DNA from 2 places in the Rothia sp. HMSC071F11 genome. Region 1 is predicted to be linked to the other one. Evidence: predicted binding sites of a transcription regulator. Region 1 holds the regulator's gene; the other holds the start of a gene.
What was found. The regulator LexA, encoded in region 1, represses DNA repair genes until DNA is damaged. The targets are predictions, from matches to a motif close to TCGAACANNTGTTCGA.
Positions count from the first base shown of each region.

Region 2: a site for LexA is predicted at 3,127-3,142, ahead of uvrA (excinuclease ABC subunit UvrA). Genes of this name have one in related genera too.

Region 1 is NZ_KV795730.1:21,615-32,308, forward strand. Features, by position in the region: gene infC (translation initiation factor IF-3) at 1-520, opposite strand, end outside; gene HMPREF2554_RS01095 (DUF1844 domain-containing protein) at 893-1,312, opposite strand; gene HMPREF2554_RS01100 (SseB family protein) at 1,384-2,094, opposite strand; gene HMPREF2554_RS01105 (HisA/HisF-related TIM barrel protein) at 2,282-3,034, opposite strand; gene HMPREF2554_RS01110 (hypothetical protein) at 3,039-3,218, opposite strand; gene HMPREF2554_RS01115 (imidazole glycerol phosphate synthase subunit HisH) at 3,257-3,919, opposite strand; gene HMPREF2554_RS01120 (LysM peptidoglycan-binding domain-containing protein) at 4,213-4,854, opposite strand; gene lexA (transcriptional repressor LexA) at 5,314-5,982, shown strand; gene HMPREF2554_RS01130 (VOC family protein) at 6,085-6,453, shown strand; gene HMPREF2554_RS01135 (ATP-dependent DNA helicase) at 6,616-8,634, opposite strand; gene hflX (GTPase HflX) at 8,652-10,301, opposite strand; gene HMPREF2554_RS01145 (class I SAM-dependent methyltransferase) at 10,419-10,694, shown strand, end outside.
Region 2 is NZ_KV795756.1:385,992-396,685, reverse strand. Features, by position in the region: gene HMPREF2554_RS06150 (GNAT family N-acetyltransferase) at 1-220, opposite strand, end outside; gene uvrA (excinuclease ABC subunit UvrA) at 217-3,105, opposite strand; gene HMPREF2554_RS06140 (MBL fold metallo-hydrolase) at 3,280-4,053, shown strand; gene HMPREF2554_RS06135 (formate--tetrahydrofolate ligase) at 4,665-6,377, opposite strand; gene HMPREF2554_RS06130 (zinc-dependent alcohol dehydrogenase family protein) at 6,605-7,645, opposite strand; gene HMPREF2554_RS06125 (MerR family transcriptional regulator) at 7,826-8,206, shown strand; gene HMPREF2554_RS06120 (CTP synthase) at 8,388-8,876, opposite strand; gene nrdF (class 1b ribonucleoside-diphosphate reductase subunit beta) at 9,106-10,083, opposite strand; gene nrdE (class 1b ribonucleoside-diphosphate reductase subunit alpha) at 10,210-10,694, opposite strand, start outside.

The sequences.
Region 1 (10,694 bases):
CCTGACGAGGACGAGACTCAATGGTGCTCACCTCAGCCAGTTCTTCTGCCAAACGCTCAAGCAGACGCACACCCATCTCGGGGCGCTGCTGTTCACGACCTCGGAACTGAATCATGGCCTTGACTTTATCCCCACCGGTCAAGAAACGACGAGCGTGCCCAACCTTGGTTTCATAGTCATGGGTATCAATCTTCAGACGGAAACGGATTTCCTTCAGAACGGCGTTAACCTGTTTCTTGCGGGATTCACGAGCCTTGACCGCAGCTTCGTACTTGTACTTACCGTAGTCCATGAGCTTACAAACGGGCGGTTTCGCGTTCGGGGCAACCTCGACAAGGTCGAGTTCGGCATCCTCAGCAAGACGCAAGGCATCTTTAAGAGGAACAACGCCTACCTGCTCGCCACCGGGGCCAACAAGTCGGACCTCCGGAACGCGGATACGATCGTTTATGCGTGGTTCGCTAATGAGTAGCTCCTGTGCTCTGTGGGTTTCCCCGTGAATATTATCCGTGGCGAGCACTAAAAAAGCCCTCGCCGTTTACAAGCGAAGGCACACATCGAATACCGAAAATTCGGTTATCTAACCCGTCTGCCTCACACCATATGCGGGCGGATGCGGGTGGGAGTAGACTCCACTTGCAAACAGTACATTAGTCTACCGGGTTTACAGCTAATTCACAAGAAAATGCCAAGAACGATAACCTTCTTCGTCATATTCCCGTTTTATCCCTGTGAAGCCGGTCAGTCAGCCCAGTAAACCTGCCGTGAGGGGCAGCTACGATTATGCGCATTACGCTACCCCGCACAAGGCAAAATCTTATCTGAAAACCTGTGTAGCGAACATATGAAGATTTACATTCACGGATCGTTCAAGGTACTTCAGCACGCAGAATTAGTACACAGGACCGGTAAATTTCTCGCCAGGCCCTTGCCCCGGCTCATCTGGGATTGACGATGCTTCCCGAAACGCCAGCTGTAACGTCCGCAGCCCATCACGCAGCGGGGCGGCATGCTGCGAACCAATTTCCGGCGCCGCCGCCGTCACAAACCCCGCCAATGCAGTAATAAGTTTGCGTGCTTCATCCAAGTCCTGTAACTCCGCAGCATTATCTTCGGCAGCCAGACCGCATTTGACGGCTGCAGCGCTCATGAGATGGACAGCCGCAGCACCGATAATCTCAACGGCTGGCACATCGGCAATATCCCGCATCTGTTCACTAACGGCATGCATTTGTTCATCAGTTAGCTCTGTACCGCCGTGTACAGGTACAGATTCATTTGATGATGCGCCAAATTGAAAACTATTCGTCATATTACTCATGGTTCTAGAATCTCACACTCTCTAAAGTTCACCAAGACATCATCAACTGAGACTACACAAATCTATGAAGCAGAAAGAAGCTTAATTTGCACAGAATCAACCGCCTGTGACATAAGGTCGCTGCTCGCCAGACTCCGCTGAAAATCCTGAATTACCATATTGAGCTGTTCGCGGGTGAGTCCGGGAAGAACAGCAAGTTTAATCGCAAGCTCAGGACCAGGTCCTCCGCCCCTTAGGATCTTTCCCGTGCCTGTGCGTGCCTGTACGCCGTCACCAACATCGCATTGAACATCCACCAAAGCGGGTTGTGTAGAGATAAGGCGCTTTAGTTCATTTAGTACCTCGTCGCTGAGATACGAAGGGATCCACGGTTTCCCCTGCGCCAAAGACCAAACAGCGGGGCGACGTACCACAAAGGTGAGGTTCTGACCAGGATTCACAACGATGAGTTGGTTATCATCTTCCACAGCACTCAATGCCGTTTTACGCATAGAGGCCGCAACCGGGCGAGCTTGCGGATGCCACTGCGTCAAAGCATCAACACTCGTAAAAACAGGAAGAGCTTTTCGACCATCTGGAGCCTGCAAGCTAACTAATGCCATATCAGCTTCTTTATCAGATACCAGACCATCATGGGTTATATGAGCTTGTGAAAGCTGAGCAACAATCGGAGCAAATATTCGCACTTCACTCAACGCTTCAACAACTGCTGCCTCATCAACTTCATCAGCTTCAAAAGAGGTCAGAACCCGGACTAAATCTGGGTTTGTCAAACCATCGTCTCCATAGTATTGATGGGTTTGTGACGTTCCCTCTCCCAGGTTCCTCCCTTTCCAGGGCTGTCCGCCAGTATCAGTTTGCCTCCCAGCGCTGCGCAATTGAGCCGCAATATGCTCCGGCAACGCGCGCTGTGCAACTGCACGCTTTTGGGGTTCAGACAGATTCCGTTGTTCTTGTGGGTTATGAGGCATCATCATTAGCCGCCTTAAGAGCCTCTTCAAAAGTAAAATTGCCGACGTACAGTGCCTTCCCTAGGACAAGACCTTCCAAGCCCTGATTCGTCAGCGCACGAAGAGTGCGAATATCTTCCAGTGAAGCAACACCTCCCGAAGCCACAACGGGATGCTCAGTGAGACTGAGAACTTCACGAAGCAGCTGTAGCCCAGGCCCTGAGAGAGCACCATCTCGGCTTACATCTGTCACAATATATCGGCATGCTCCCGCAGTTTGCAGCCATCGCACTGTGTTATGCACGGAATCGCCACACCATTCGGTCCCACGTGCTACAACGGTTCCATTGCGAGCATCCAAACCCAGAGCTATCCGCTCACCATAGTGCCCTAGTGTTTTCTCTAACCATGCCGGATGCTGCAGCGCCGCCGACGTCACGTTGATGCGATCGGGTTCAAGACTCAAGGCGATTTCCAAAGAACGTTCATCTTTAACACCGCCACTGACCTGTATTTTTATAGGATTCTGAGCTATCGCACGAACTCGATCAATAACCTTGCGAAGGGTGCGAATGTTGTTACCACGGCCAAACGCCAAATCCAGATCAACAAGATGAATCCATCGTGCCCCCGCGCGGCGCCACGATAGAGCCGCTTCCACCGGATCTGTACCCTCACTCTGTTGGGAGAGGCGACCGCCTACGGGACGCACTGCACGCCCCTGAGCAATATCGACTGCGGGAAGAAGTTCTAGAGTACCCATATTCTTATCCCTGTGACCCGTATACGAAAGTTACATATGCTCCGTAGCCGAAGAGGGCTAAAGCAATAATCCACAGCACAATCTGCGCGCCAAGAGATATGCCCTGTTTACGGAAAGATATACCCCCACCGGCAAAGAATGCCCCAACAGTCATAAGAATAAGTCCGGAGTATAGAGGTGACATGTGATGCTCCTTCGCAGTTTTTCGTAAAATTTATGATGCTACAAACGGTTCATGACGGGAAGATGCGCAACCCAGCGGCGAAGAAATTCTTCACCTGCAGCACCCGAAGCTACCGGACAAAATTGAATTGCTGTGAGAGGACCATTCTCGACAGCTGCAATATAACGCGGATCTGCATCAGTCCAACTGACAGCAGGCGGCTCCATATAGTCTATACTCTGGTCAAAATCCCAGGTAAACACGCCATCCTCTGCTTTGAAATTTAGGGGTTCAGGAAGATCCTGTAAAAATTTACTGGACACAGCGGCCTCAACCCTATAGCATCCTGGATGAGCCCCAGCGGTGGCTAGATCTTGTGCAGCACCCGGCCACTCTCCTAGTGCAGAAATATCAAGGTCTCCAAGCTCTGGGTTCACGGTTCGGATAACTTCAAATAACATCCCAAAACCAGCCCCCGCAACAAGGACAGGACGGCCGCCTGCAACGCGCCTGCCAAGCACCCGATCACCGTGGAGTTTCCGCACAGCCTCGTATGTTTCGAGAGATTTCTTATGGCCAGCAATCACCGTACCATCAGCGTCTCGTAGAGAATCGAGATCTGTGGTAACGAACGCTTGGGCACCGACGCGCTCGCACGCTTGCTGGAGCTCGCCATATGTGCCAAATTCGCCAAGTATAGCTACTGTGGGACGTGTGGGCATAGAGACTCCTTAGTTCCGCTCCCACCGGATTCCAGACGAACAACCGGGCGAGCATACAAATGTCATGTATCTCTAGGGTACAAACTCCAAGGTTTCTGCCCCTAATCTCACGCTATCATCGCATACCGCATGTTATATCGCCTGTATTGAGCACCATATGTCCATAAAAGGGCCTTACGCGATACAGGTCCCTTCAAAGCCACCAGTCGCAAATTAGTCATGAGAGCAAAGAATGCGGAATAGTTATAATAAGCGCACATCCAGTCACGTTTTCTAGATAGCAACTATGGCTGCTATCGCACATTTGGGACTTCTAGACGCTGCCCGACTTTGACAGTTGAACCCTGCAGATCATTAAGTTTACTGATCTGCACCATGGTGTCGCGTGGATCAGTCTTCGGGTCTACCTCTTGTGCAATATCCCAGAGCGTATCTCCAGATTGAACGGTCACGTACCGGGTTCCTGCGCCTTGAGAATTATTTCCAGCGTTTGCTGTATGCGGCGATATAAGAATGATCGCCCCAAGAACGACAAGGGCCGCCAGCGTTATCAGCGGAATGCCAAAAACCCAATTTTTCAGAGCCCTAGAGCAATGCATAGCACGTGTGAAAAATGAGGGATTGCGCTTATTAACCACCGACACACCTTTAAGTTTTTCTGGAACCCGCCGCTGTCCGCTTGATGTTTTACCGGTTACGCTCTGCTGAGTCTGAGAGGAAGATGTGACGTTCACTTTCTGTGGTGCAGCTGAGAATGAAGTCTCGTATACAGCTTGTACTTGAGGAAAAGTCAGTCGAGGATGAGGATGAGGCACACGGGAACGGCTCGGTGAAGCATAGTGTGTACGTGCTCGATAAGAGCCCTGACGAACACGAGCCGGGTGAATGACGGTTAACCCCGCCGGAATCCGGGAGGAAGAAGCAGCCGTTGCCATAGTATTTTCCTTTCCTCTGGTGTGTGACAAGTTCATATCCTCGCCGTTACACACCATTCTCAATGCTCATAATGCGGTTGGTATGAGTTCATATTCCTGCAGAAAGCACATATTTTGCTTTCGGATTCTCTCAAGATGCTCTAGAAATACCGAAGTATTTCGAAGACCGATAATCCCTGCATAGCAAGAGCCTGAACTAGAACATTTCACCGAAAGACCTCAACTTTTATCGAATATGTCTTCCGTAGACACCAACTATATCGAATCTAGTTTCGATAGTCTAGTAGAAAGTTACTAAATATTTCTTCGATTATATTCGAGGTTCATAGAATATTTGTTTGAAGTTTTCTCTCTGATGCTTTAGACTGAGAACGAGACGGTTCATCGTTATGCTTACCTGGATCCAGTCAATACTCTAGGAACCATGGCGTGCGTAAATAGTTAGAAAGAAGGCTCCGCATGACACCCGAAGCTCAGCGCCCTCCGCTGACTCCGCGTCAGCAGAAAATTTTGGATGCGATTCGTACAGAAATCGAGCAGAAGGGATATCCCCCTTCGATGCGTCAGATTGGCGATATCGTTGGGTTGGCTTCGCTTTCTTCGGTGACTCATCAGCTCGGTCGTCTTGAGAAGATGGGGTATATTCGCCGCGATCCAAAACTACCGCGTGCCATTGAGATTCTTGACGATCTAGAGCATGAGGGCACTTCAGCCCATTTTCCGGAGCTGCCTACATTTGAGGTGAGCGATGAGGATATGGTTCCCGTGCCCCTCGTAGGTCGCATTGCTGCTGGTGGGCCTATTACGGCTGAGCAATCCGTTGAGGATGTTCTCTCTCTCCCCCGCCAGCTCGTGGGCAGCGGGAAGCTCTTCATGCTTCGCGTCAAAGGGGATTCTATGATTGACGCCGCCATATGCGACGGTGACTGGGTTGTTGTGCGTGAACAACACACCGCTGATAATGGAGACATTGTTGCGGCTCTTCTTGACGACGAAGCGACCGTCAAAGTATTCCGCCAAGTAGATGGTCATACCTGGCTGCTCCCCCGAAATTCCCAATATGAGCCCATACTCGGCGACCGCGCCACGGTGATGGGTAAAGTAGTTTCTGTTCTGCGAAGCATCTAACAGGGATCTTCTGAACTGCGCGCGTTTTTCTCAAAAGACACGCGCTAGAGGTTCCGTTCCTGCGTATTCAACCGTCTCATGTCCAGAAGGAACAACAGCACAATGATTGACCGTGAGATCGTTTTTATTGTCTATGTATCGGATATCGAGGCCTCAGTGTCCTTCTATACGAGCATTTTAAATCTTGAGGTCAGTTTTACCTCGCCACGCTATGTCACCATGGATTTAGCGCCGGGAGTCTCGCTAGCGTTGTGGACCGGAGCAAGCAATACTCTTCATGAAACTTCAACACGTACGTCTGAGGTATGTATAAATCTCAAGGGTTCCGATGCAGAAATCCTCACGCAGTACCAAGCCTGGGTGGAACAAGGGGTTGTCATATTGGAAGAGCCCCATCGTGATGTATTTGGGATGACTTTCGTAGCAAGTGATCTAGATGGGAACCGTATCCGAGTTTCCCCGATAGACTAACTAATTACTATAGGCAGCCATAAGCGCACAATACATCAGGGAGGGCACCGTTGAACGGTACCCTCCCTTTCTCACATTACATCTATGGACGCTTCGCTACGTTTATGTCTCGGCACCAGTACCGGAATACAACGTGCATTAAGCCCGCGTATCTTATTGCTTTTAGTCAATACTCTGGTAAAGCCGTTCTAAAGCACCCAAAACAACATTCTTATCCTGGGTGGTCCAAAGGTTAGGCATCGCCCGCATCAGGTACCCACTGTATCGCTGAGTCGCCAGCCTAGAGTCAAGGATCGCCACTACCCCGCGATCGTGGACGGAACGTATCAATCGCCCTGCTCCCTGAGACATGCGGATTGCCGCATGATATGCCGAAACAGCCATAAACCCATTCCCGCCTTTTTCTGCCACGGCACGGGTACGCGCTTGAGCGAGTGGATCGTCTGGGCGCGGGAACGGTATACGGTCCATCAGTACCAGACGACAGGAGTCTCCGGGAACATCTACTCCCTGCCAAAGGCTCATGGTGCCGAAAAGACAAGCATTTATATCTTCAGTAAACTCCTCGACAAGAGCCCGCAACGAAGACTCTCCCTGCAAGAGAATATTCAAATCCGTGTGCTGACGTACATATTCAGCCGCTTGCTCGGCACCTCGCTTCGATGAGAATAACCCCAGAGCCCCACCACCAGAAGCTTCACATAATTCGCGTAATCGTTCGAGCTGCTGAGGATTCACGCCAAAGCTCGGTTTGGGCAAGTCGGAAGCCACGTACAGAATTCCCTGCCGTGGATAATCAAAAGGAGAGCCTACATCAAGACCTTCCCAGCGCGGAGCTTGCGGCCCCGCTAACCCTAGGGCACCTGCTACCGCATCGAAGGATTCGCCCACGGTAAGGGTTGCACTCGTAAGAATAACGGTACGGTCCTCAAAAAGCCCCTCACGCAAACGGCTTCCGATGTTCAAAGGAGCAACGTGGAGTGTGGCGGGATCCTGATCGGATGCCGCCGTATATCGTCCGTTTTCCCAATTACCCTGGCGAGATAGCCACAGCACTTCGCGGTGTTCGGCAGACTCCAGCATGCGCGTTGCGGCATCGTGTACCTCAGAGACACGTGAACGAGCCATCTGAAGCCCGGCATCCGCCTCTTTATTGTCACTCTTAGAGTCGGAAAGCGCCGCCCGTGCGGCATCGGCTACAGCCGCGAGCGCGTTCAGAAGTCGCCCTTCGAGCCTTTCTATCAAGCCCTCAGAAACACCTTCACATGCGGTTTCTAAAGAACCGGCGGCTTGTTCAAGCGCGCTGGAGTCTGCTTTGGAGTTCTTGCGGATATCGCGAGCAGCACGCCTAATTAAGGAAGCAGAAAGAGAATCCGTCACCGCGCCGGTCACGCGGTCTGCGAGCTCATGCGCCTCGTCAATAATAGCGATATCGTGTTCGGGAAGTACACCTAAGCCTTCAAAAGCGTTGATGGCAAGCAGCGCATGATTAGTAATCACAAGATCGGCTTCATATGCTTCTTGGCGCGCCCGCTCACTAAAGCACTCCTCAACGAGGGGGCAGCGTTTTCCCAAACACTCTGAGGCGCTCACGGATACCTGCGCCCAGGCACGATCCGATACACCGGGTTTAAGTTCATCGCGGTCGCCGGTCTCGGTTTTTTCCGCCCAGGACCTTAACCGCAGCACCTCTTCACCAATGCGAGACATACTACGCTGAGGCATGTCGAAGAGGGTATCAGGTTCCTCTTCGGGGTATCCCCCGTCGAGTTTGTGCAGGCACAGGTAATTGTTCCTGCCCTTGAGGATTGCGACCTGAGCTTCAGATTCGGGCTCAGAAGAGAGCGCCTCCATAAGTTTTGGAAGGTCTCGTTTTACGATCTGCGCTTGGAGGGCTAGGGTTGCGGTCGCCACGATAATGGGTTTTGTGCTCGCACCCGCATGATGCAGGGCTGGCACCAAATATCCGAGGGATTTACCGGTTCCGGTGCCTGCCTGCACGAGGAGATGCCGCTCAAGGTCGAAAGCTTGCGCAACATGGGCTGCCATCCTACGTTGTCCGAGGCGTTTTTGCCCGCCCGTTTTTTCAATCGCACGATCGAGCAAATCTAACACGGGCTTTGCACCGGGCAGAGTTTCAAGCTCCGCTCCGGTGGGCGCAGTAATATTATCATCGGTCACGGACGCTCACGCTCTCATTACGCGAGTTCACAGACGTTTTCGGGTTCAGAGGCAGAGTCTTGAAGCTCCAATTCAAGCACTTCAAGGAGCTCGCCGTCGATCACATAGTCAGAGAGTTCTGCGGCAACATCCTCACGCACCAAAGCGGTGACAAAGGTTCCATCTGAGACAAACGCAGTACTTTTAATCTCAGCGTCCCAAGCATGAAGACGGGAAATAACTTCACCGTGGTTGTAGGGGATCAGTAATTTAACTTCAAGCGATGGCCGCGGAATTGTATCCGCAATCTTCTGCTTGAGTTCGTCAATGCCCTCCCCTGTGCGCGCCGAGACGATGACGTGGTTCGATTCGCGCTGCCGCATGCGTTCGAGGATAAAGGGATCTGCCGCATCCGCTTTATTGAGCGCAATAATCTCGGGTATACGGCGAGCATCTAAATCTGCGATAACCTCACGCACGGCGCGAATCTGCCCCTCAGGGTCTGGGTGAGATGCGTCTACCACATGCAGAATCACGTCTGCATCGGCTACCTCTTCGAGCGTGGAACGGAATGCTTCCACGAGCTGGGTGGGCAGCGAGCGCACGAATCCTACAGTGTCCGAAAGCGTATAGCCGATGCCGTCCGGAGTCTGTGCTTTGCGCACGGTCGGATCCAGGGTTGCGAAGAGAGCGTTCTCCACCAGAACACCGGCATCGGTCAGACGATTCAGCAACGACGACTTACCTGCGTTCGTATACCCCGCGATAGCGACCGAGGGTACCCTGTTGCGTTTACGGCTTAGGCGTTTTGTCTCACGTGCGGGCGCCATAGCAGCTATTTCGCGCTTGAGCTTTGCCATGCGGGCACGCAGACGGCGGCGATCCATCTCGATTTTGGTTTCACCAGGTCCGCGTGAACCAATGCCTTCACCGGATGCTGCACGCCCGCCTGCCTGGCGTGACAGGGATGCGCCCCAGCCGCGCAGACGCGGAAGCATGTATTCGAGTTGGGCAAGTTCGACCTGTGCTTTGCCTTCACGAGACTTCGCGTGTTGAGCGAAGATGTCTAGAATCAGGGCGGTACGATCGATCACTTTGACTTTAACGATATCTTCGAGGGCTCGTCGTTGTGAGGGTGCTAATTCAGAATCGACGATCACAGTATCAGCACCGCTTGCCTCAACAATGTCTTTGAGTTCGAGGGCTTTTCCTGAGCCAAGAAAAGTTCCGGGGTCTGGTTTGAGGCGACGCTGAACTAGCCCGTCCAGCACTTCAGATCCTGCGGTTTCGGCGAGTGCAGCGAGTTCTCGCAGGGAGTTTTCAGCATCTTCGACGGTCCCTTCGGTCCACAGCCCGGCGAGAACCACGCGTTCTAGGCGCAGCTGACGGTATTCAACTTCAGTCACATCATCGAGCTCGGTAGAAAGCCCGGCGACTCGGCGTAATGCGCGGCGTTCGGCGAGGTCTTCCTGCTCGCCGTCAAATTCTGAGTGTTCCCGCTGATTATCGGAAATTTCTCGGGCACGGGTATCGAGCACGCGGCGTTGTGCGGTGCTACCGGTGCTTTCGGGGTAGATAGTGGTCTGTGCCGCTGCATCTGCACGGCCTAAGACTCGTTCTACGGTTCGGCGTAGCTGCTCATCACTGGGCAGCTTTTCGCTGGAAAAAGAGGTATCTGTTAATTTCATATGTTCCTCTATTTTAGCGGTCGCATGCCGCAGTTGTCGCGGTTTTCGGTTATCTCTCGCTGTGGGCGCATCAGCGTAGCAGCGATGATGCGGGGTGCAGCCGGGTACACTGGATTCATGAGCGAACAGCATTATTTTTCCTCGTCTCCCGAGGTCGAGTTCAAACCTCGAACGGTTCAGGTTGAGTTGGCGGGGCGTCAGGTTTCCGTGACGACCGCGAACGGTATTTTTAGTCCTTCGGGAATAGACAAGGGAACTGCGGTTCTTTTAGCGCAAGTACCTGAGCCGCACGGAAAATATATGCTCGATATTGGATGCGGCTGGGGACCCATCACATTATCTTTAGCTATGCTTGCTCCGCAATCTGAGGTTTATGGGATTGACGTCAATTCC
Region 2 (10,694 bases), on a different contig from region 1:
AGGTATCAGCGTTGCGGCGGCGGGATGCGCTCATCTCTTCCGTTGGAAGCTGCAGTGCGCTCAGGACCTCAGCACCCAGATTCTGTGCTTGAGAGATAGCTCCCGCAGGTAAACAGAAATCTGCCTCTAACTGAGCAGCAAGAATATGGCGTACTCTGTCGAGAGTTGTTACAGCACCGCGTATTTGCGCTCGCGGATGATTACCTGAAATATGACTCACACCAAAAGTTCCTTGATGAAACGTCCGGTATGAGACTCCTCAACCTGTGCGACGTCTTCAGGCGTTCCTTCGGCGATTACGGTGCCTCCGCCGTCGCCACCTTCCGGACCCATATCAATAATCCAGTCGGCACATTTAATGACATCAAGGTTGTGTTCAATCGTGATAACGGTATTGCCCTTATCAACGAGAGACTGAAGCACAGTTAAGAGCTTACGGATATCCTCAAAATGCAGACCCGTTGTAGGCTCATCAAGCACATAGATCGAACGACCGTTAGAACGCTTCTGCAGCTCTGCGGCAAGTTTCACGCGCTGCGCCTCACCACCTGAAAGCGTGGTTGCGGGCTGCCCTAGACGAATGTAGCCAAGCCCCACATCAACCAGCGTGTTTAAGTGCCGAGCGATCGGGGTGAAGGCCGCAAAAAATTCTGCAGCTTCTTCAACCGGCATTTCAAGCACATCAGAAATAGTCTTACCTTTGTAATGCACTTCGAGGGTTTCGCGATTATAGCGTTTTCCCTGGCAGGTTTCGCAAGGCACGTAAACATCCGGCAAAAAGTTCATCTCAATCTTGAGGGTGCCGTCACCCGAGCATGCTTCGCATCGACCGCCTTTAACGTTGAACGAGAACCGCCCGGGCGTATATCCGCGCACTTTAGCCTCATTCGTCTCGGCAAAGAGCTTACGAATATGGTCGAATACACCGGTGTACGTCGCGGGATTTGACCGCGGGGTACGCCCAATAGGCGATTGGTCAACGTGAATAACCTTATCCAGATGTTCCAGACCGTCTACCTTCTTGTGCCGTCCTGGAACCTGTTTTGCACCGTTGAGTTTATTCGCCAGTGAGGTATAGAGAATATCGTTCACGAGGGTTGATTTACCCGATCCCGATACGCCTGTGATCGCGGTAAAAACACCTAGGGGGAAGGTAACATCAACATTTTTGAGGTTGTTCTCGCGAGCTCCATAGACCTTTAACACACGTTTACGGTCATGTGGGCGGCGTTTCTTTGGAACTTCAATAGAGCGCCGACCCGCCATATAATCACCGGTTATCGACTTTTTATTGGACAAAAGTTCCTTGTAAGTGCCCGAATGGACGATTTCACCGCCGTGTTCGCCCGCACCTGGACCAACATCGACAATCCAGTCGGCTTCCCGCATCGTGTCTTCGTCATGTTCCACTACGATGAGGGTATTTCCCATATCACGTAGCTTTGTCAAGGTATCGATTAGACGTCGGTTGTCGCGCTGGTGCAAACCTATAGAGGGCTCATCCAACACATAAAGCACACCAACGAGCCCGGAACCAATCTGGGTTGCCAGTCGTATGCGCTGGGCCTCCCCGCCCGAAAGCGTGCCAGCAGAGCGTGATAACGTCAGGTAATCGAGTCCTACGTCCAAGAGGAATTGCAGGCGTGCATCTAGTTCCTTGAGAACCTGGTCGGCGATCTTAGCCTCGCGAGGGGTCAGCTTTAGGGCGCGCATAAAATCTAAGGCGGCACGAAGCGGCATAGCGGTTACATCCGCAATGGATTTACCCTCAATTTTGACGCTGAGAATAGTAGGGTTAAGCCGCGCACCGTGACATACCGGGCATGCAACTTGACGCATATATTGTTCGTAGCGATCACGCGCAAAATCAGATTCAGTTTCTTGATGTTTACGCATGATATTGGCTTTAACACCCTCAAACCCGGAGGTATAGCGGCGTTCGCGTCCAAAACGGTTGCGGTACGAGACCTCAACTTTAAAATCTTTGCCCTCCAGAATTGCTTTGCGAACCTTGGCAGGAAGATCTTTCCACGGAGTGTTAAGGTCAAATCCGAGTTCTTCGCCGAGACCTGCAAGAAGACGCAGCCAATACTCGGTGGTAGATTTTCCCTGCGACCACGGAGCAATAGCGCCTTCACCCAGAGTCATATCTGGGTTGGGTACTAAAAGATCCTCATCAACTTCAAGCCTGGAACCAATACCATCGCAAGCCTGGCATGCGCCAAAGGGCGAGTTGAAGGAGAAGGCACGTGGCTCAATAGTGTCCACCTGCAGGGGGTGATTGTTGGGGCAGGCAAGGTTTTCACTAAATGTTCGAGTACGTTCGGGTGAATCTGCCTGTACATCTACGAATTCGATGAGCAAGCGGCCGTCGGCTAGTCTGAGTGCGGTCTCCACGGAATCGGTCAGTCGCTGGTGGATGCTCTCCTTGATTACGATGCGATCTACCACAACGTCAATGGTGTGTTTGTATTGTTTCGCTAGTTTAGGAGGATCCGAAAGTTGAACTGTTTTTCCGTCCACCCGGGCACGCGAATAGCCCTGTGTCACCAGGTCTTTGAACAGATCAACAAACTCACCTTTGCGAGCTGATACCACGGGGGCAAGAACCTGCAAACGCGTACGCTCGGGGTATTCCAGCAGTGCATCGACAATCTGCTGCGGGGTTTGCTTGGTAATTTCTTCACCGCACACTGGGCAGTGCGCACGTCCTACACGGGCCCACAGCAGGCGCATATAATCGTAAATCTCGGTGATGGTGCCTACCGTCGACCGCGGGTTTTTTGAAGTAGATTTCTGGTCGATAGAGACCGCTGGCGATAGCCCCTCAATAAAATCAACATCAGGCTTATCTACCTGCCCAAGGAACATACGCGCGTAGGAAGATAGTGATTCAACGTACCTGCGCTGTCCCTCTGCGAAGATGGTGTCAAAAGCAAGTGAAGATTTACCCGATCCCGATAGACCCGTAAAAACTACCATTGCGTCACGTGGAATCGTAAGATCAACGTTCTTGAGGTTGTTTTCGCGAGCACCCTGCACACGAATGCTGCTCAAGTCTTTTGACTGCAAAGGGGTGGTTGCTGATCCAGCGCGGGGAGGCATCGAAAATCCTTTCGTCTATCTTCGAATCTACATTCTACGCTCTTTCGGCGGGGATAGCATGCTTTATGATGCAGGTTTGACTCGTGGCGAACTTTTTCCTGGCGACTTGTTCCCGTTGCCCCCTTATCCCTGCCACTAGAAACGGGATATACACCGCATCAGTACACTGGATATATGGCTACTTATCCCGAATCAACTCTTATCTTCGAAAATCCGGAATTTACGGTACGTGCCCTAAGCGTCTCAGACATGGATAACAGCGTCTACCTGATCACGATTCGCCATACTGGTGAGCAAATGCTGATCGATCCCGCTTATGATGCGGAAGCACTGTATACCTTCACGCTTGAGGCAATCATGCAGGACTGCCCAAACCTAGCCCTTACAGAAGAAAACGACCGCAGAGTGCGCATTCTCGAATCTGAAGAAGATTTCGAGCCCATCCCCCGCCGTGCTCTTGGCGTGACGGGCATTATGGTCACCCATGGGCACTGGGACCACATTCGTGCTCTGCGCGAGCTTGAATCTCTCACCGGTGCCATTACTTATGCAGGATCCGCAGACACCGAGGCCATTCATGCGCAAGAAAATTTCACGATTGAAAACGAGTTAAACGGCGGCGAAGTTTTTGATTTTTACGATACAGAGCTGCAGGTGCGCGCTATTTCCGTTCCCGGGCATACTCCCGGATCCATCGTATATTCTGTGCAGACCACATGGGAAGATGGCTCCCCCGCTACCCTGCTTTTCACCGGCGATGCGCTCTTCCCCGGCGGCGTAGGCAAGACCGATTCTCCCGCGCAGTTTGGCGAACTTTTCTCAAACGTTCTTGAAAAACTCTTTGGAAACTTTGATGATGAAGCGATTGTGCTTCCGGGCCACGGGCGTTCCACAACATTAGGCACCGAGCGTCCACACCTTGAAGAATGGGGTTCACGGGGCTGGTAGCCCAGTACATCCTGTAGGCTTTCTAGCAGCACAAGTCTGGTTAAACAAAACGACCGCGCTACCATAGCGCGGTCGTTTTATGACACCCGGGGGTATCTATCACTCACTCAAACACAAGCAACTCGAGGACAATTCATGAAACCTTCGATCACTTGATAACTCAAGTTTAGCCTACTTTTGGGTCGGTTTTCTACATGGTTTTTGCTCCCCAAACACCTTAGATAAGCTGAGCGCATATTTGTAACCATTCTGTTATTTTTACCCCGCATGAAAGCAGGGCATTTAAATACCAATCGAGATTTTATTGATTTTTATATGGCATAAATCACTAAAACTTTTTTCTGGAAGTTCCGCGTCATACAGCCATTTTTCAAGGTACACCCCTAAATAACAGTATTGTTAAACCCGCGTAATCATGCGGATTCTATACATCAATTGGTCTGTTTGAATGGTTTTTCGCAACACACACGAAATCGGTAAAAACTACCCCTCGGTACAGCCCACGAAGACACAGAAAAGGTGCCGTGCGCATCCCAACATAACGAGGATGCCCACGGCACCTTATCAAGCTTGCCTTCGCCTTTTATGGGCGAAATATGGCACAGAAACCACTACGAAAGACCGATCATCGTACCGTTTTCATCAAAACCAATACGCTCTGCAGCAGGGCTCTTGCTCAGACCGGGCATGGTGCGCATCGTGCCGCAAATAGCGTAAACATAACCGGCACCTGCGGCAAGACGAACCTCGCGCACAGGCAAAGTCCAACCGGTAGGTGCACCCTTGAGGGAAGCATCAGAAGAGATCGACAGGTGGGTCTTTGCAATCACCACCGGCAGTTGCGAGTATCCCAAATCAGCAAAACGCTTAAGCTGCTTGGCAGCAGCGGGAGCAATCGAGATACCGTCTGCCCCGTAAACCTTAGTGGCAACCTTCTCAAGCTTAGTTTCGAGAGAATCCTCAAGATCGTAGGTGTACTCCAAGTTCGAAACGTCGTCGCAGGCCTCAGCAACCACATTTGCCAGGTCAACCGTGCCTTTGCCGCCCTCAGCGACACCATGATGGATAGCCACGCGAGCGCCAGCCTCTTCGGCAATACGGCGAATAGCTTCATGCTCAGAATCGAAATCGGTGGGGAACGCGTTAATAGCTACCACCGGCTGCACACCGAAGTCACGCACAATCTCAATGTGCTTCTTCAGGTTAGTAGCCCCTGCTTCAACGTCGGCAGGGTTCTCTTCAAGCATGCCTTCAGGCAGCGGCTTGCCCGGCACGATCTTGTACAACCCCGAGTGCGACTTGAGAGAACGTACGGTGACAACCAGCACAGCAGCATCAGGCTTCAGCCCTGAGATGCGGCATTTGACGTTGAAGAAACGCTCAGCACCCATATCTGCCCCGAAGCCTGCCTCAGTAATCACGTAGTCGGAGTATTCCAAGCCAACGTAGTCAGCGACAACTGATGAGTTACCGGTAGCGATGTTTCCGAAGGGGCCCGCGTGAATAAGTGCCGGGGTATGTTCGAGAGTCTGAAGCAGGTTGGGGTTAATGGCATCCGCCAGAATAACAGCCATTGCGCCGTCAGCCTTCAAATCGGCGGCGGTGACTGCCTCACCATCGTAGTTCAGACCGATAACAATCTTTGCCAAACGTTTGCGCAGGTCCTCAAAGGAGGTTGCCAGCGAAAGAATCACCATGATTTCAGAGGCACTGGTAATATCAAACCCGGTCTGTCGGGGCACGCCATCAATACGCTCACCCAGACCGACTACGATGTTGCGCAGGGAGCGGTCGTTCATGTCGATAACACGGCGCCACTCGATAGCACGGGGGTCGAGGCGCAGGTCATTACCCTGGTGCAGGTGGTTATCGATCATGGCGGCCAGTAGGTTGTGGGCTGCGGTAACGGCGTGGAAATCACCGGTCAGATGCAGATTTAGCTTCTCCATGGGAACGATCTGCGAGTAACCGCCGCCAGCGGCACCGCCCTTAATACCGAAGGTTGGTCCCATGGCAGGCTGGCGAAGCGCCAGCGCAGCTTTACGTCCGGTCTGGGCGAATCCCTGTGCTAGCGAGACAGAGGTTGCGGTCTTACCTTCGCCGAGCGGCGTGGGAGTTACAGCGGTAACGACAATGTACTTGGAACCGCGCTTTTGGGCGGTTTCTGCGTTGGTGCTTTCGTCGAGCAGGACCTTGGCAACATATTTACCGTAGGGCTCCAAACGATCTTCGCTGATGCCGTTCTCGGCGGCTATTTCGGTGATAGGCTTAAGCTCAGCAGCGAGAGCAATTTCGAGGTCGGAAGGGAAAGGCTTGTTCGTCATCATTGTCCTTAACAAGTAGAAACCAACAGTTCCATATCCCATTCTATGCTCTAGCTCACGGATTGTCGCCTAAATTTATATGTGAGATATACGGCGAGGAAAATATGCCATCTTGCGGAAGGTCTCTTGACACAATGTTCCCAGGTCAAAGACAAAGCAACTCCCACGCTCATGATTCAGTAGTTCATGCTCGCAGGAGTTTCTTCGCTCGAAAGTAAATATAGTTACTACATAGTCAGCAGCACCTTGGTCGCGGTACGCTGATCCATTGCCTCATAGCCCTTGGGGGCTTCGTCGATGGGCAATACTAGGTCGAAGACCTTACCGGGTTCAATCTCACCCTTGTAAATCAGGTCAATCAGGGTCGGCAGGTATTTACGGACCGGCGCGGGACCTCCTTCAAGGTGAACCTGTTTGCCGAAGAGCACGTCGGTACCGATCGAGCTGTCGTGGGGCACGCCTACGAAACCGATGTAGCCGCCGTGGCGTACGCATCCGAGGGCTTGGTCAAAGGCCTGCTGAGTACCCACAGCCTCCACAACACCGTGCGCTCCCACCCCGTCAGTAAGCTCTAGAACCTTGGCGATGCCTTCTTCACCGCGTTCTTCCACTACATGGGTTGCGCCGAACTGCTTAGCTAACGCCTGACGCTCGGGGTTGCGAGACATTATGATGATCTTTTCAGCGCCCAGCTGCTTAGCCCCAATAACTGCGCCCAGACCAACGGCACCATCGCCTACCACAGCAATGGTCTTACCTGGGCCGGCCTTGGCGGCGTCGGCTGCGTACCAGCCAGTCCCCAGCACATCGGATGCTGCCATCAGATGAGGAATCTGTTCTGCGGTAGGGTATGCGGGAGTCTTAACCAAAGTGCCGTCTGCGAAAGGAATACGGGCGTATTCCGCCTGGGTACCGTTCGAGCGCATACCAATGAAACCATCGCCTGCAGCAATGGCCTTAAGGCACCGTGACGGGTAACCATCCTGGCAGGTTGCACACTCGCCGCATGAGATGCAGAAAGAACCAACGACAAAGTCACCAGGCTTGACGGTCTTAACATCGTCGCCAACTTCGATAACCTCACCGATATATTCATGACCCATCTGCTGATGGTCTACAGGCTGCGCGCCACGGTAGGGCCACAGATCAGAACCGCAGATGCAGGATGCGGCAAGTTTAATAACGGCATCCGTGGGTTCCAGGAGGGTGGGCATGGGGCGGTCTTCTACGACGACCTTACCGGGTTCTTCCATAATGACTGAACGCATTAGCTGTACTCACTTTCATGTAGATGCTTTAAGTTTTAACCAGTCGTTGTATTAGAGTACGCCCTTCGAGTTACTCGAAAGCAAGCGCTATGGAAGATAAAAGGTATGTTATTCCACGTGTATTTTTGAGAATAAAACTTAGTATCTTATACCTTTGGAGTGCCGTGAGATACTGGAATTATGAGTTACAGCGTCAAAGAAATCTCAGAAAAGCTTGACATAAGCCCGCATACGGTACGGTATTACAGCGACAAAGGCCTTATTCCCACTGTGCAACGAGATGAACATGGACGGCGTGTTTTCACCGAAGAATGCGTGGGGTGGTTTGAAACGATTCACTGCTTACGTGCATGCGGTATGAGCATTAACGATGTCAAAGCCTATGTAGACCTCTGCCGTCGTGGCGTGTCTACAGCATCGGAGCGTTTACACATTATCGAACATTACGCACACGTTGCCCGTCAGCAGCTACTTGATGCCCAGCGAAGGATTGATTTTGTGGACCGAAAAATTGCGTACTACCAAGATTTAATGGCGCAAGAGAATAAGAAGCATGCATAACCTAGCGCTCAATTTATTAGTGAATATCGAATATAAATCGGGGTACCCCACACCATATAGGTGAGGTACCCCGATCATTATCCCTCTCAGAGAGTATGTGTGAAAGACCCGTCTACCCAAGCTATCTTTTGATACTCTCTAGCATTGGATCTCGCCACCTTACACAGGCTGGATCTTCTTCTTATTCATGAAGGGTTACCTGCGATGCAGGAAGCTGCTGCACCTTCAAGGACGATGCAGGAGCATTGGTGTAAACCCTTACCTTAACGGTGCGCCCTTCCATGGTGCACTTATCGGGCGCTCCAAGCACGGAGCCCTCAACAGTGGCCACGTGGAGAGTACCGTTACTTTCAGCAGCTTCGGCACGTACATCAAAACAAGTTGCGGTACCGGTCGGTACGCTAAAGGTAATCTCGTGATCACCCGTCACCTCATAATCCGACCAGTTAACAACATGTTCATGTTCCAAGGGGACGGAGTTCGAATCATGTACTGCCGGAGCTGAGATACCTGCATCCGAGCTAGTTGCCGGAGGAATGACCGGAACGAACGCCTGCACATATGCAGAAGCTGCGGGGGCGGACAGCATCGAAGCGCCCAACGCGAGAGAGACGGCGCCGACCCCGACCAGGGTGGCACGCCGAACGGCTGACAGCGTAGTCTTAAACATGAGCATCGCTCCTTTGCTCGACAATTGCTTGCACCTCCACCCTATAAGTTTTTAAATCTCAAGTGAAGAGTTACATAAAGATGACACACCCAAGATTTAAAAAATTTTTACGAGTCTCCTAGACTCCCCTGAATTTGACGCACAAAACCCGTATATTCCCTACGTTTTCAAGGAAATATACGGGTTTCTTAAAGTTATATCTTCCTGATCTCAGAATCAGTTTTTGAGACTAAAAATCCCAGTCCTCATCCTCAGTGTTCACGGCTTTACCGATCACATAAGATGAGCCAGATCCCGAGAAGAAGTCGTGGTTCTCGTCGGCGTTGGGCGAAAGAGCCGATAAAATAGCAGGCGAAACATTGGTCACGCTCGCCGGGAACATCGCTTCATACCCCAGGTTCATGAGAGCCTTATTCGCGTTGTAGTGCAGGAACTTCTTGACGTCTTCGCTCCAGCCCACACCGTCATAGAGTGAATGCGTGTAGGATACCTCATTCTCATACAATTCGTACAGCAGGTTGAAGGTGTACTCCTTAAGTTCTGCCTGCCGTTCCGGGCTCTCTTTTGCTAAACCACGTTGGAATTTATAGCCAATGTAGTAGCCGTGAACAGCCTCGTCACGAATAATCAGACGAATCAGATCGGCGGTATTCGTCAGTTTAGCGTGCGCCGACCAGTACATGGGCAGGTAAAACCCTGAGTAGAACAGGAAGGACTCCAGCAGCGTAGAGGCAACCTTCTTCTTGAGCGGATCATCCCCCGTGTAGTATGCGAGAATAATCTTCGCCTTCTTCTGCAGGTGCTCATTTTCGGAGGCCCAACGGAAGGCATCATCAATCTCTTTAGTCGAACTCAGAGTCGAGAAAATCGAAGAATACGACTTAGCGTGCACCGACTCCATGAAGGCAATATTGGTGTATACAGCTTCTTCGTGCGCAGTGACTGCATCCGGCAAAAGAGACACAGCACCAACGGTGCCCTGAATAGTATCCAGCAGAGTCAGCCCCGTAAAAACACGCATGGTCAACTCTTTTTCTTCCGCCGTCAAGGTCTTCCATGAGGGAACATCATTGCTCAGCGGAACCTTTTCAGGCAACCAAAAGTTACCGGTCAAACGGTCCCATACCTCAAGGTCTTTATCATCTTCAAGGCGGTTCCAGTTAATAGCCTCAATCGGGTGGTCGACGAGGTGCACTTTTTCACTCATGTGTATCTCCCAGATTGGATGTCACGCCCACACAGGCATGTAATGTTTTCTAAGTTACTAATCGAGTCTGTTTCGGGGTGCAAGAAGAACCTCTTGCACCCCGAAACCCGTAAGATGCTGATTCATTTACAGCATGCAGGATACGCAGCCCTCAACTTCGGTGCCTTCAAGAGCCATCTGACGCAGACGAATGTAGTAAATAGTCTTGATACCCTTACGCCATGCGTAAATCTGGGCACGGTTAATATCGCGAGTGGTCGCAGTATCCCGGAAGAAGAGAGTCAAAGACAGACCTTGATCCACGTGCTGAGTTGCCACGGCATAGGTATCTATGATTTTCTCGTACCCAATTTCGTAGGAGTCTTGGAAGTATTCCAGGTTATCGTTCGTCATGAACGGTGCCGGGTAGTAGACTCGCCCCAGCTTGCCTTCCTTACGAATCTCAATCTTAGAAGCAATCGGGTGGATCGAAGAAGTCGAACCGTTGATGTACGAGATAGATCCGGTGGGCGGAACGGCCTGCAAGTTCTGGTTGTACATGCCGTATTGGGCTACATCGGCGGCAAGCTGAATCCAGTCTTCGCGGGTCGGAATATGATGCTTAGCAAACA